Regions from separate parts of the Blautia caccae genome, predicted to be linked through region 3. Evidence: predicted binding sites of a transcription regulator. Region 3 holds the regulator's gene; each other region holds the start of a gene.
What was found. The regulator Rex, encoded in region 3, represses fermentation and respiration genes when NADH is low (regulators of the CRP and FNR family bind a similar motif). The targets are predictions, from matches to a motif close to ATTGTTAANTANTTAACAAT.
Positions count from the first base shown of each region.

Region 1: WMO65_RS21495 (oxidoreductase) is a predicted target of Rex. The motif match lies at 1,986-2,005, and genes of this name have one in related genera.
Region 2: pflB (formate C-acetyltransferase) is a predicted target of Rex. The motif match lies at 2,115-2,134, and genes of this name have one in related genera.

Region 1 covers NZ_JBBMFP010000025.1:44,119-48,414, reverse strand. The annotation lists gene WMO65_RS21505 (TIGR03960 family B12-binding radical SAM protein) at 1-686, opposite strand, end outside; gene WMO65_RS21500 (LysR family transcriptional regulator) at 915-1,853, opposite strand; gene WMO65_RS21495 (oxidoreductase) at 2,042-3,985, shown strand; gene WMO65_RS21490 (MFS transporter) at 4,040-4,296, shown strand, end outside.
Region 2 covers NZ_JBBMFP010000009.1:130,972-135,267, forward strand. The annotation lists gene pflB (formate C-acetyltransferase) at 1-1,930, opposite strand, end outside; ZMP/ZTP riboswitch at 2,023-2,102, opposite strand; gene thiD (bifunctional hydroxymethylpyrimidine kinase/phosphomethylpyrimidine kinase) at 2,194-3,003, opposite strand; gene WMO65_RS11895 (HAD family hydrolase) at 3,000-3,650, opposite strand; gene thiE (thiamine phosphate synthase) at 3,647-4,296, opposite strand, start outside; gene thiM (hydroxyethylthiazole kinase) at 4,293-4,296, opposite strand, start outside.
Region 3 covers NZ_JBBMFP010000002.1:163,911-168,206, forward strand. The annotation lists gene WMO65_RS02600 (ABC-F family ATP-binding cassette domain-containing protein) at 1-1,506, opposite strand, end outside; gene WMO65_RS02605 (redox-sensing transcriptional repressor Rex) at 1,679-2,323, shown strand; gene WMO65_RS02610 (NAD(P)H-hydrate dehydratase) at 2,423-3,925, shown strand; gene alr (alanine racemase) at 3,922-4,296, shown strand, end outside.

The sequences.
Region 1 (4,296 bases), on a different contig from region 3:
TTGGCATGCGGATTATTGGGGGTAAAGGACGCAAGTGTCCCATCCTCATGGTACGACGCGTCATAAAATGCCGGAACATAAATACCCGGTATTTCGGCGGCGCGTTCTAAAAATTCTTTTTTGCTTTTTCCAACTTTTTTATATTCCTTATAGATGTCCAGAAATTCATCAAAAACCGTTTCTCCCTCACCGATATAGAACACATCAAAGAACTCGGCCAGCGGTTCCGGGTTATAGGTACAAGGACCTCCGCCTATGACGATGGGGTATTCTTCCCCTCTGTCTTTCGCGCGAAGGGGCATATGGCTCAGATCCAGAATCTGCAGAATGTTCGTATAACACATCTCGTACTGGATGGTTATGCCGAGAAAATCAAAGTCTTTTATGGGATCCTGGGATTCCAGCGCAAATAACGGAATCTGCTTTTTGCGCATAACCGCGTCTAAATCCGGCCATGGAGAGTAGACACGTTCACACCATACATCCTCTCTTTTATTAAACATATCATATAATATCTGTATTCCCAGATGGGACATTCCGATTTCATACACATCCGGGAAACACATGGCAAAACGTATATCCACCTCATCTTTGTTCTTATTTACCGAGTTTACCTCATTACCAATATAGCGGGCGGGTTTCTCGATTTTTAGTAATATTTCATCACTTAAAGCTAATTTTCTCATTATTTCTCCTTGATATTTTTTAAAAATATACACAATATCAAACTATTCCTTCAGCCCACATCTCAACACAGGCCGACACAATTATAGCTCCATGCAGTATACTGTCCATATGAATGCTGCCTCACAAACACAATTTGTATCACTGTGATGCATGCTTGTTCAATTATACGCAGTTTGAGGAAGAACTTCAAGTAAAATTTGGTCTGTGCAGGCAAAACACCGGAATCATCAACAATCCGCAGGGAGATTACTTACCGGAGATTCCTCCCCCAAAGGGGGCACATTTTTTTTCGGAAATTGTTCTTTCAGATAACGGTAAAATGCCATCATATTCTCTGTCAGCACTTTATTATTTTTCTTAACAAAATTCACATCCCAGGTAAATCTGTCATCAGGGAACTTCTCATACCGAAGCCTGGCATCATCCGGCCGAATCGTATGGCCCGGAACCACAAACAGAAGATTATTGTGCTGGGCAATCTCTTTCAGTGAATTAAAATCACTGGACGCAATCACTATCTCCGGCTCAAAGCCCGCATTCCTGCAGGCAGTGTCAAAATTATGGCGGATATGAAACTGCGTGCTGAACATGGCATATCTCTGCCCTTTCAAATTCTCCATGGTAATCTTTTCTTTTTCATACAATTCATGGGTACACGGAATACACAGATACACGCCCTCCTGAAACAACAGCTCCGATGAAAGCCTCTCCCTGTCCACCACTCCCGTCGTGATACAAAAATCATATTCATCCTTCTTCGCAAGACTTTCCAGATAGTAATCCGTATGGTCTGAATACTCGATCTTCACATGGGGATGCAGCCTTTCAAAATCCCCTATCAGCCGGTAAGGCAGCGAAGAAACCACCCCGAATGCCATACCCAGATAAATCGTTTCCTGCGGCATATCCTCAATCTGCGTGATATGGGAGCACACATAATTCTTCCTCTCCAGAATAATACGGCACTCATTCAGAAAATACGTCCCAAACCTTGTCGGCGACACACCGTTAATATCCCGGTTCAGAAGCACACAACCAAGCTCCTCCTCCACTTCCCGGATGGTCTTTGATATCCCCTGCTGCGAAATATGATACGCCGCAGATGTCTTATTAATGCTCTTATATTCACATACCGCTACGAATAACTCCATTTGCCTGAATGTCATGTCCTAATCTCCTGTCTAAATCAGAAAGAATGCCTCTAACGCTCTGCCGGAAAAGATATTGAGGCCCCCTTTACCACTACAACCTTTTCCTTGTAATAGTACAATGTTTTTTCTTCTTTTTCAATCGCGGAATTTGTTATATATTTAACTTATCAAACAAACGTAAACGAAACTAAGGAGGTTTCCCAATGAAAAATAAGTATTATCCGCATCTTGCCAGCCCAATCACCATCAACAACCTGACATTCAAGAACAGAATCCTGGGCGCTCCCATGTCTAATCCCGAATTAGACTCTGACTGTAATATGCGCAAGGAAGAAATCGCATTTCACGAGAACCGTGCCCGCGGCGGCCTGGCAGGCGTTGCCATCGGTCTTGGCATCGTGGATGCCATCGGACGTTCCCACACGAAGGAAGTCAAGCTCTACGATGTTATGTCGCTTCCCTCCCTGAAGGAAGCTGCTAACGCCATGCACCGCCATAACTGCAATGCCGTTATGGAACTTGCCCACGGCGGCAAATTCGCCAATGCCCGGGGCCATGGAAGCGCAGAAGGTGTCAATATCGGCCCCAACGACGAGATCAACGGAGAAGGACATCCGGTCCGCAGCATGACGGAAGAAGACATCTACAGAGTTGCCGACTGCTTTGGCCAGGCTGCCAAACTGGTAAAGGAAGCCGGATTCGATATGGTACTGATTCACGGCGGACACGGCTGGCTCCTTGGACAGTTCAGCTCCCCGGCTATGAACCACAGAACAGACAGATGGGGCGGCAGCCTGGAAAACCGTATGCGTTTTTCTCTTCTTGTCATTGAAAAAGTAAGGGAAGCCGTAGGTCCTGATTTCCCCATCGAATTCCGTATGAGCGGTGCCGAGTTTACCAAAGGCGGATACGGTATCGAAGAGGGAATCGAGATGGCAAAAGCCATAGACGGCAAAGTTGACATTATCCATGTATCCGCCGGCGTTCACGAAGACCCGGAAGTATTTGTGCGTACACATCCGTCCATGTTCATTGAGCACGGCTGCAACGTATATCTGGCCGCAGAGATCAAGAAGCACGTCAAGACACCGGTGGCTACCCTGGGCGGCCTCAACGACCCGGATATGATGGAGGAAATCATCGCCACAGGCAAAGCAGATATCATAGAGATTGCCCGTCAGTCCATCTGTGACCCCTACTTTCCGGAAAAAGCATTTTCCGGCAACAAAGACGACATCACCCGCTGCTGCCGCTGCTTCACCTGCTTCTACAACTACCTGACAAACAGAACCTTCTGCTGCGCTTTCAATCCGGTTGTCGGCAATGAGCTGGAACACAAACATGCCTTTCCGCCTACAACACCGAAGAAAGTCATCGTAGTGGGCGGCGGCCCCGGCGGTATGGAAGCAGCCATCACAGCCGCAGGACGGGGACATTCTGTCACTCTTTACGAGAAAAACAGCCGTCTCGGAGGACAGCTTCTCTCCGAGCAGTACATACCATTTAAACAGGATATGTATAATTTTGTCAAAGTACTGGAAGGCCGCCTTGCCAAATCAGGTGTGGATGTACGCCTGAACACAGAGTTGACCGCAGAGCAGGCAGCCGCAGAAAATGCTGACGTTATCATCACTGCCATCGGTGCCAAACCCATTGTTCCGCCGATTCCGGGAATTGACAATGAAAAAGTTGTGGGGCTTACCGCTCTTCATCAGCCGGAACCGGCCCTTGGACAGAAGGTTGTCATCCTCGGCGGTGGACTTGTCGGTTCCGAATGCGCCATTTACCTGGACGGACTCGGCAAAGACGTAACCATCGTTGAAATGAAAGATGACTGGGCAGCAGATTCCTATTTCATGCACAAAAATGCCATGAAGATTTATATGCGCGACAGCAACATCAAGATCCATGTGAACACCACGGCAAAGGCAATCACTGACAAAGGCCTTGTATGCCAGACTCCTGAGGGCGAGCTTGTTATCCCCGCAGATAATATCCTGCTGGCAGCCGGAATGAAAGCTGACCGAAAAACTGCCGAAAGCTTTTACAATGCAGCACCACGTGTATTTGAAACAGGTGACTGTATCAAGGCAGGACGTGTTGTGGAAGCTGTCACTACGGGTTATTACCGGGCAATTGATATTTAAAGACTCGATTTATGACTTAACTACTCCATATTGGAACATGAAAGGATTAACATTATGGAAAAAGGCAGCAACCGAAGGGTGAAAACCGCCATTTACCTGTGTGCCATCCTGATGATGGGGGCTATCGCTGTGGCAAGCAATATTGCAAGTATTGCCGCAGCCTTCCCCGAGGCAGGCCAGACAAAAGTTGTCGCATATCTGATTTCTGCGCCCTGTCTGGTGGTTATACTGGTCACATTGGTTACAGGAAAACTGATGGATTTTGTCCCGAAAAAGACATTGATGATTGCAGGCGTTCTCTTCTGGCTTGT
Region 2 (4,296 bases), on a different contig from region 3:
AGTTTAAGGAAGCCAGAAGACCGTTTTTCTCAGCACCGTAGCTTGGATTAGCTCCCGGTGAAAGGGGTTCTCCTGCTTTTCTGCCGTCCGGAAGAGCGCCTGTGGCCTTGCCGTAAACCACATTGGATGTGATGGTCAGGATTGAGGTTGTAGGCTCGGAATTGCGGTAGGTGGGGTATTTTTTCAGCTTCTCAAGGAATGTGTGAAGCAGCCAGACTGCAATATCATCCGCCCGGTCATCATCATTTCCGTAGCGCGGAAAGTCTCCTTCTGTCTCGAAATCCACAGCCACGCCTTCCTCATCGCGTATCACCTTCACCTTGGCATACTTTACAGCAGAAAGGGAATCCACCACATGGGAAAATCCTGCGATTCCTGTTGCAAAGGTTCTGCGGACATCGGTATCGATCAGTGCCATCTCCGCTGCTTCATAGTAATACTTGTCATGCATGTACTGGATCAGGTTCAGAGTATTTACATACAGTCCTGCCAGCCAGTCCATCATGATCTCATATTTACGGATCAGCTCATCATATTCCAGATATTCGGAGGTGATCGGTTTGTATTCCGGTCCAACCTGCACTCTTGACTTCTCATCCAAACCGCCGTTGACAGCGTATAAGAGGCATTTTGCCAGGTTTGCCCGGGCACCGAAGAACTGCATCTCTTTTCCTGTCTGTGTAGCAGATACACAGCAGCAGATGGAGTAATCATCTCCCCATACAGGGCGCATCACATCATCATTCTCATACTGGATGGAACTGGTCTCCACAGAGATATAAGCAGCATATTTCTTGAAGTTTTCAGGCAGCCTGGATGAGTAGAGGACCGTCAGGTTCGGTTCCGGCGCAGGTCCCATATTCTCCAGTGTGTGAAGGATTCTGTAGTCCGTCTTAGTCACCATGGAACGGCCGTCCTGTCCCATACCTGCCACCTCCACGGTAGCCCAGACTGGGTCGCCGGAGAAGAGCTGGTTGTAAGAAGGAACGCGGGCAAATTTAACCATTCTCAGTTTCATGATAAAATGGTCAACCAGTTCCTGTGCCTCTTTCTCTGTCAGCATGCCATTTTCCAGATCCCTCTGAATATAGATATCCAGGAAGGTTCCCACACGGCCCACGCTCATGGCAGCGCCGTTCTGTGTCTTGATGGCTGCCAGATAGCCGAAATACAGCCACTGGACTGCTTCTTTGGCATTCTCGGCCGGTTTGGAGATATCGTATCCATAGCTTTGAGCCATTTTCTTCATATCGGCCAGAGCGCGGTACTGCATGGTGATCTCCTCTCTCTGACGGATGATCTCATCTGTCATGATACCGCAGCCGCAGTTATCGTAATCTTCTTTTTTCTTTTCCATCAGGAAATCAATACCGTAAAGTGCCACTCTTCTGTAGTCACCTACAATACGGCCGCGGCCGTAGGTATCCGGAAGTCCTGTGATAATCTTGTTATGACGGGCTTTTTTCATCTCCGGTGTGTACGCATCGAAAACACCCTGATTATGCGTTTTGTGATATTCTGTAAAGATTTTATGAAGTTCCGGAGCCGGTGTGTAGCCATTGGATGTGCAGGAATCTTCCGCCATTTTGATACCACCGTAAGGCATAAATGCCCTTTTCAGCGGTTTGTCGGTCTGCAGCCCCACTACCTTTTCCAGGTCTTTTAATTCTTCACTGATATAGCCCGGCCCATGGGAAGTCAGTGAGGATACGATTTCCGTATCCATATCCAGAACGCCGCCTTTTGCACGTTCCTCTTTCTGCAGTTTTGAAAGTGCAGACCAGAGTTTTTCCGTAGCTTCTGTGGGTCCTTCCAGGAAGTCCTGGTTTCCTTCATACGGCGCGTAGTTGTGCTGGATAAAGTCACGTGTGTTGACTTCTTCCTTCCAGATTCTACCTTTAAATCCATCCCATTGTTTGAAGTTATTCATCTTTGCAAGTCCTCCTTCTAAGACAATAATTGTGTCGGAAACTGTACTGTAATGTGACCGGACTCATTAAAAAAAGCCGGTCCTATCCAGACAGCTTCTGCCCAGACGGTCGGCTAAATCAACGTTATACTCCCTGTGGTTCATTCCACTTCCGCCAGTCATATAACACTTTTAGTATAAAGCATTTTTTTAAGAATTGTCAATAAAAGGAATAGAACTTTTATGTTCTTTTTAGTATACATTGCTGCAGAAAAGATTACCTATTACCGGAATGGATAGCCATTTGCAAAAGGCGGTAATCTGTACATGTGGTTCAAAGGACCGCTGCCCGCACCCAGATCAAGTCCATCCTGCAGCGCACCGGTCAGATAATTTTTTGCGTTCTTAATTGCTCTTTCCAGAGCGTATCCGGCGGCAAGATTGCAGGCAATAGCCGAGGAAAGTGTACATCCTGTTCCGTGTGTATTTGGATTTTCTATCCTCTTTGAAGAGAACCAGATGTATTTTCCTTTCTCATACAGCAGGTCATCAGCTCCATCTGCCAGATGTCCGCCTTTTAAAAGGACAGCGCCGGAACCGTAACACGCTATTTTTTCTGCTGCCCGCTCCATCTCACACGGTGTACTGACAGAAAATCCGCAGAGTGCCTCCGCCTCCATAAGATTTGGTGTCACCACTGCTGCCAGAGGAAAAAGCTCTTCTTTCAGAGCTTCCTGCGCATCTTTGGACATGAGTCTGCTGCCGCTTGTGGAAATCATGACCGGGTCTAAAACTACATCCTGTACCTGGTATGTTCTCAGCTTTTCTGCAATCACACGGATAATCTTTTCATTGGGTATCATACCGATTTTTACTGCATCCGGACGAATATCCGTAAAAACACAGTCCATCTGTTTTGCCACAAACTCCGCATCTGTTTCCCGGATACCGTATACGCCTGTTGTATTCTGTGCCGTGAGAGCTGTGATCACACTCATGGCGTACATTTTGTGAACGGTTATTGTCTTAATATCCGCCTGTATCCCGGCTCCTCCGCTGCAGTCCGAACCGGCGATCGTCAATACCTTTTTCATCTGTTTTTCCCCCATTCTTCCCAGCTTTCAAGATAAATATCTGCCAGTTTCAACAGTTTTTCTCTGTCCTTTTCCGAATAAAAATCGCGTATAACTGCCACTGTAAACCCGGATTTTTTTGCTGTCTCTGCGGCAAAATATGCATCTTCAAACACCAGAGTTTCTTCTTTTTTTGTACCTAAAATCCCCATCGCCAGCTCATAAATGCGCGGATTTCTTTTGCCTGCTCCGGCCTCTGTACAGGTGAGAAGGCCGGTAAAATATCCATCAATCCCATTATTTTTAAGAGCTGCCTCGATCAGAGGTCTGTCCGTAGATGTGGCAATGCACATTCTGACATTACGGCTCTTTAAATCCTCCAGTACCTGCAGAACGCCCGGTTTTATCCGAATCACTTTTTCATAACAGTCATATATCATCCTGTTGAATTCGTCAATGATCTCATCGCGTTCCAGGCGGATCCCGTAACTGCTGCGGAAATACTCTGCGGATTCCTCCATGGTCATGGTCTCCAGCTGCTCCTTCGTATCCTCCCCGGGTCTGATTCCTTTCCGCCTCAGATAGATTTCCCCTGCCCGGTCCCACAGCCCCATAGAGTCGAACAGCGTACCGTCCGCATCGAAGACAGCCCCTTTTATTTCTCTCATTTTTCTGTCATCTCCTTCGCCAGAGCCAGCAGCTCCTCACAGGCTTTTCTGATATCCGGCTGTCCGTAGATACCGGATATGACAGACACTCCGGCGGCACCGCTTCCGGCAAGCTGCATCAAATTCTCTTTCTTGATCCCTCCGATAGCCACAACGGGAATGGATACAGCCCGGCAGATTTCCTGCAGTGTTTCCCGGGATATCACATCTGCATCCTCTTTTGTAGAGGTAGAAAATACCGCGCCGACTCCCAGATAATCCGCGCCCATTTTTTCAGCCTGCAAAGCCTGCTCCACGGTTCTTGCAGAGACGCCTATGATCTTGTCAGGGCCCAGTTTTTCCCTGGCGCTTCCCGCCTCCATATCGCTTTGTCCCACATGTACCCCGTCCGCGTCCACAGCCAGCGCAATACCCACATTGTCATTGATAATAAAGGGCACGCGGTAGCTGGCCGCCAGCGCCTTCATGTCCTTTGCCTCGCGCAGGAACTCATCATCCGGCATATCCTTTTCCCTGAGCTGCAGAAGCGTGATACCTCCGTCCAGGGACGCCTTAACCTGTTCGTAAAGTGTCATTTCCCCCACCCAGGACCGGTCCGTAATGGCATACAAAAGCAGGGCACGCCTCACCAACTCTCTCTTCTCAA
Region 3 (4,296 bases):
GTAACGGTCATGGGATACATACAGCACCGTACCCGTATAATTGCGCAGGGCCTCCTCCAGGATCTCCTTTGACATAATGTCAAGATGGTTGGTAGGCTCATCCAGGATCAGGAAATTGGCTTCTGAGAGCATGAGCTTTGCCAGGGATACGCGACCCCGTTCCCCGCCGCTTAAGGATGCGATCTTTTTAAAGACATCATCCCCGGTAAAGAGAAAGGCAGCCAGCAGATTGCGGATCTCCGTGTTGGTGAGCTTGGGAAAATCATCCGAAATCTCCTCGAAGATGGTTTTTTCCATATGCAGTACGTGGTGCTCCTGGTCATAGTAGCCGATGTGTACTTTACTTCCCAGATGGAAGACGCCGGCGTCGGCCGGGACCAGCTCGTTCAGTATTTTGAGTATCGTCGTTTTTCCGGTTCCGTTATTCCCGATGATGGCCACACGCTCCCCGCGTTTGATGGAAAAGTTCAGATCAGAAAACAGCGGGAGGGAGGGAAAGGATTTAGAGAGATGTTCCACGGTCAGCACATCCATGCCGCTCTCTATGCGGGGCTTCAGGTAAATACGCATGGACGCGTTTACCTCAGTCGGTTTTTCTATGACTTCAATCTTATCCAGCATCTTTTCCCGGCTCTCAGCCCGCTTAATGGACTTTTCCCGGTTGAACTGCTTTAATTTGGCAATGACTTCCTCCTGGTGTTTGATCTCCTGCTGCTGATTGAGGTAGGCCTGGTAGGCATCTCTGCGAAGCTGGGCCTTTTTCTCACTGTAGGCGGAATAGTTTCCGCTGAAGGAGCTTACCTTTCCGTTGTCAATATCAATCACCTTGGTCACGATCCTGTCCAAAAAATACCGGTCGTGGGATACGATAAGGACAGCTCCCGGATAATTCAAAAGGTACGTCTCCAGCCAGGAGATAGAGTCCATATCCAGATGGTTGGTAGGCTCATCCAGAAGGATGATATCCGGTTTTGACAGCAGCAGGCGGCCAAGGGCCACACGGGTCTTCTGGCCTCCTGACAGGGTGGAGATTTCTTTTTCAAAGTCACTCTCCGGAAAGCCGAGTCCCTTCAGTACGCCCACAAGCTCACTTTTATACGCATAGCCGTTCTCCATCTCAAACTCATGGGTCAGCCGGGAATACGTCTCCATCAGGCGGTCCAGCTCCTCCCCTTGGGCGTGCTTCATCTGTTTTTCGGTTCTGCGCATATGGAGCTCCATATCCAGAATATGCTGTTTGACCTGGAGCAGAGAGTCATAGATGGTAAGCGCGCTGTCCAACTCCTGATGCTGGGCCAGATAGCCGATGGTCCTGCCCCTTGATAAGATTACCTCTCCGCTGTCCGCGGGAATCTCCTGCATGATGATGCGCAGCAGTGTGGATTTTCCTGCTCCGTTGATGCCCACCAGGGCGGCTTTTTCGCGTTCTTCTATATGGAAGGAGGCATCATGGATCAGATTCATGCCTCCGAACGATTTTTCAATGTTTTGACATGCCAGTATCATTTTATACGAATCTCCTTTATCTTTTGGTTCACCCTTCCTATTATATCGGAAATTCAGAATTTGACAACAGATAAAAACAACAATAACTGGAATTGTATTTGACTTTATTTTAACAATTATATATAATATTCCTATATGAAACAGAAAACTTAGACATAAGGAGGGTAAAGTCGTGGACGAAAAATGCATATCGAAAGCAGTCATCAGAAGACTTCCCCGATATTACAGATATTTAGGAGAACTTTTGGAAGATGGTGTGGAACGTATTTCCTCAAACGAGCTGAGCAGCAAGATGCGCGTGACCGCATCCCAGATCCGCCAGGACCTGAACAATTTCGGAGGATTCGGGCAGCAGGGATACGGCTATAATGTGCAGTACCTGTACACAGAGATCGCCAAGATCCTGGGGCTCGACAGGACCCACAACATGATCATCATCGGAGCCGGCAATCTGGGACAGGCACTGGCCAATTATGTACAGTTTGAAAAGCGCGGATTTAAAGTGGTGGGTATATTTGATGTGAATCCGGTTCTGAAAGGTATCTCTATCCGTGGGAACGAAATTCTTATGATGGATGAACTTCCCCAGTATCTGAAGGATAATGATGTTCAGATAGCAGCGCTGACTCTGCCTAAGAATAACGCGGAGGAGACAGCCAACCTGCTGGTGGAAAACGGAATCAAAGCCATCTGGAATTTCGCACATCTGGATCTGGAGGTCCCGGAGGATGTCATCGTGGAAAATGTACACCTTTCTGAGAGCCTCATGCGATTGTCTTATAACCTGAATTGTTATGTGACCGAACATAAAAAGTAAGAAAAGGCTGCTGCGGAATTTTTGCGGCGGCCTTTTGCTCTGCAGGAAGGTTTGACAGACGTCCCTGATTCATACCGGAATAAGAGAGGAGTGTATGATATGAAACAAATCGTAACCGGCGGACAGATGAAGCTATTGGATGAATACACGATCCACGAGATCGGGGTTCCCTCCCTGGTACTTATGGAGCGGGCAGCTCTGAGTGTCTGTCAGGCACTTCGGGAGGAAAATTTTCCTCTGAAAAGAGTTCTGGTGCTCTGCGGTACCGGAAATAACGGTGCGGACGGCGTAGCGGTGGCCCGTATACTCCATATGACAGGTGTCTCGGCAGATATCTGTATACTTGGAAAAAAGGACCATTATACAGAAGAAATGAGAAAGCAAGTGAAAATTGCAGAAAATTATCATATATCCTTTGTCAAGAATGCAGTACCTGCTGAATATACTACTATAGTAGATGCTGTCTTTGGTGTAGGCCTGTCCAGGGAAGTGGGCGGAAAATACAGGGACACCATCGAAGCTCTGAACCGGTCAGGGGCAAAGGTCATGGCAGTGGACATTCCCTCAGGTATCAGTGCTGATACGGGGAAAGTGCTGGGCTGCGCAGTGAAGGCTGATGTGACAGTCACCTTTGCTTATGAGAAGGCAGGTCTTTTATTCTACCCGGGCGCATCCTGCGCGGGCAAGGTAAGGACGGCTGATATCGGAATCTACAGGCTGCCTCAGAATGATTTTGAACTGTCCATACAGAGCTGTGAGGAGAAGGATCTGTGCCGGATTCCGGCGAGAAAACCGGACGGGAACAAAGGGACTTTCGGGAAAATATTCCTGGCAGCCGGCAGCCGGGATATAAGCGGCGCGGCATATCTCTCCGCCTGTGCGGCTCTTAGGGCCGGCGCAGGCATGATAAAGGTACATACCAGGGAAGAGAACCGTCAGGCACTGACCACAATGCTGCCGGAGGCCATGTACAGCTTTTATGACGATGAAGAGATCCGAAAAGAACAGATTCGGGAAGGGCTTGCATGGGCTGATGTGATCGGGGTAGGACCGGGACTCGGCACAGGACAGCAGGCGGAAGATATTTTGTATACCATACTGGCGGAGGGCAGAAAACCTCTGCTGATCGACGCGGACGGCCTGAATCTGCTGGCCGGCAGAATGGAAGTGCTGTCCCAATATCCGGCACCGGTCCTTGTGACACCGCATCTGGGTGAGTTTTCCAGAATCTCCGGGGTATCTGTGGAGGAGTGGAAGGAAGCGCCTCTTTACCTGACAAAACGTTTTGCCGGGAAATATCACCTGACAGTCGTGTGTAAAGATTCACGTACCGTCATTTCCGACGGCGGCGAGGAGATATTTATCAACACCTCCGGCAACAGCGGTATGGCAACAGCGGGAAGCGGGGACGTGCTCTTTGGCATCCTCATGGGATTTTTGTCCCAGGGACTTTCAGCCAGGGAGGCGGCAGCTCTCGGCGTTTATTTCCACGGTATGGCAGGGGATATGGCCGCCGCCCAAAAAGGTGAGTACAGCATGATTGCCGGGGATATCATTACACAGGCAGCGGAGATCTTGAAGAAAAGAGGAGCAGTTTTATGAAGACACCAAACAGGATTTACGTTTCCATAGATTTGGATGCGGTTTCCTATAATCTGGAAAATATGAAGAAGAATATCCATGAGGACACGAAGATCATAGCCGTACTCAAAGCGGACGGCTATGGACACGGAGCGCTTCCCATTGCCGAACACATAGAATCACTGCCCTATATCTGGGGATTTGCAGTGGCCTGTGTGGAAGAGGGACTTGCTCTTCGGGAGGGCGGCATCAAAAAGCCTGTTCTAATCCTTGGATATACCTTCCTGGAAGATTACGAGACGATCATCAAAAACGATTTCCGTCCAACCGTTTTTACCGGTAAGATGGCTGAGGATTTATCGGACACGGCAAAGCGGCTGAACAAAACAGTA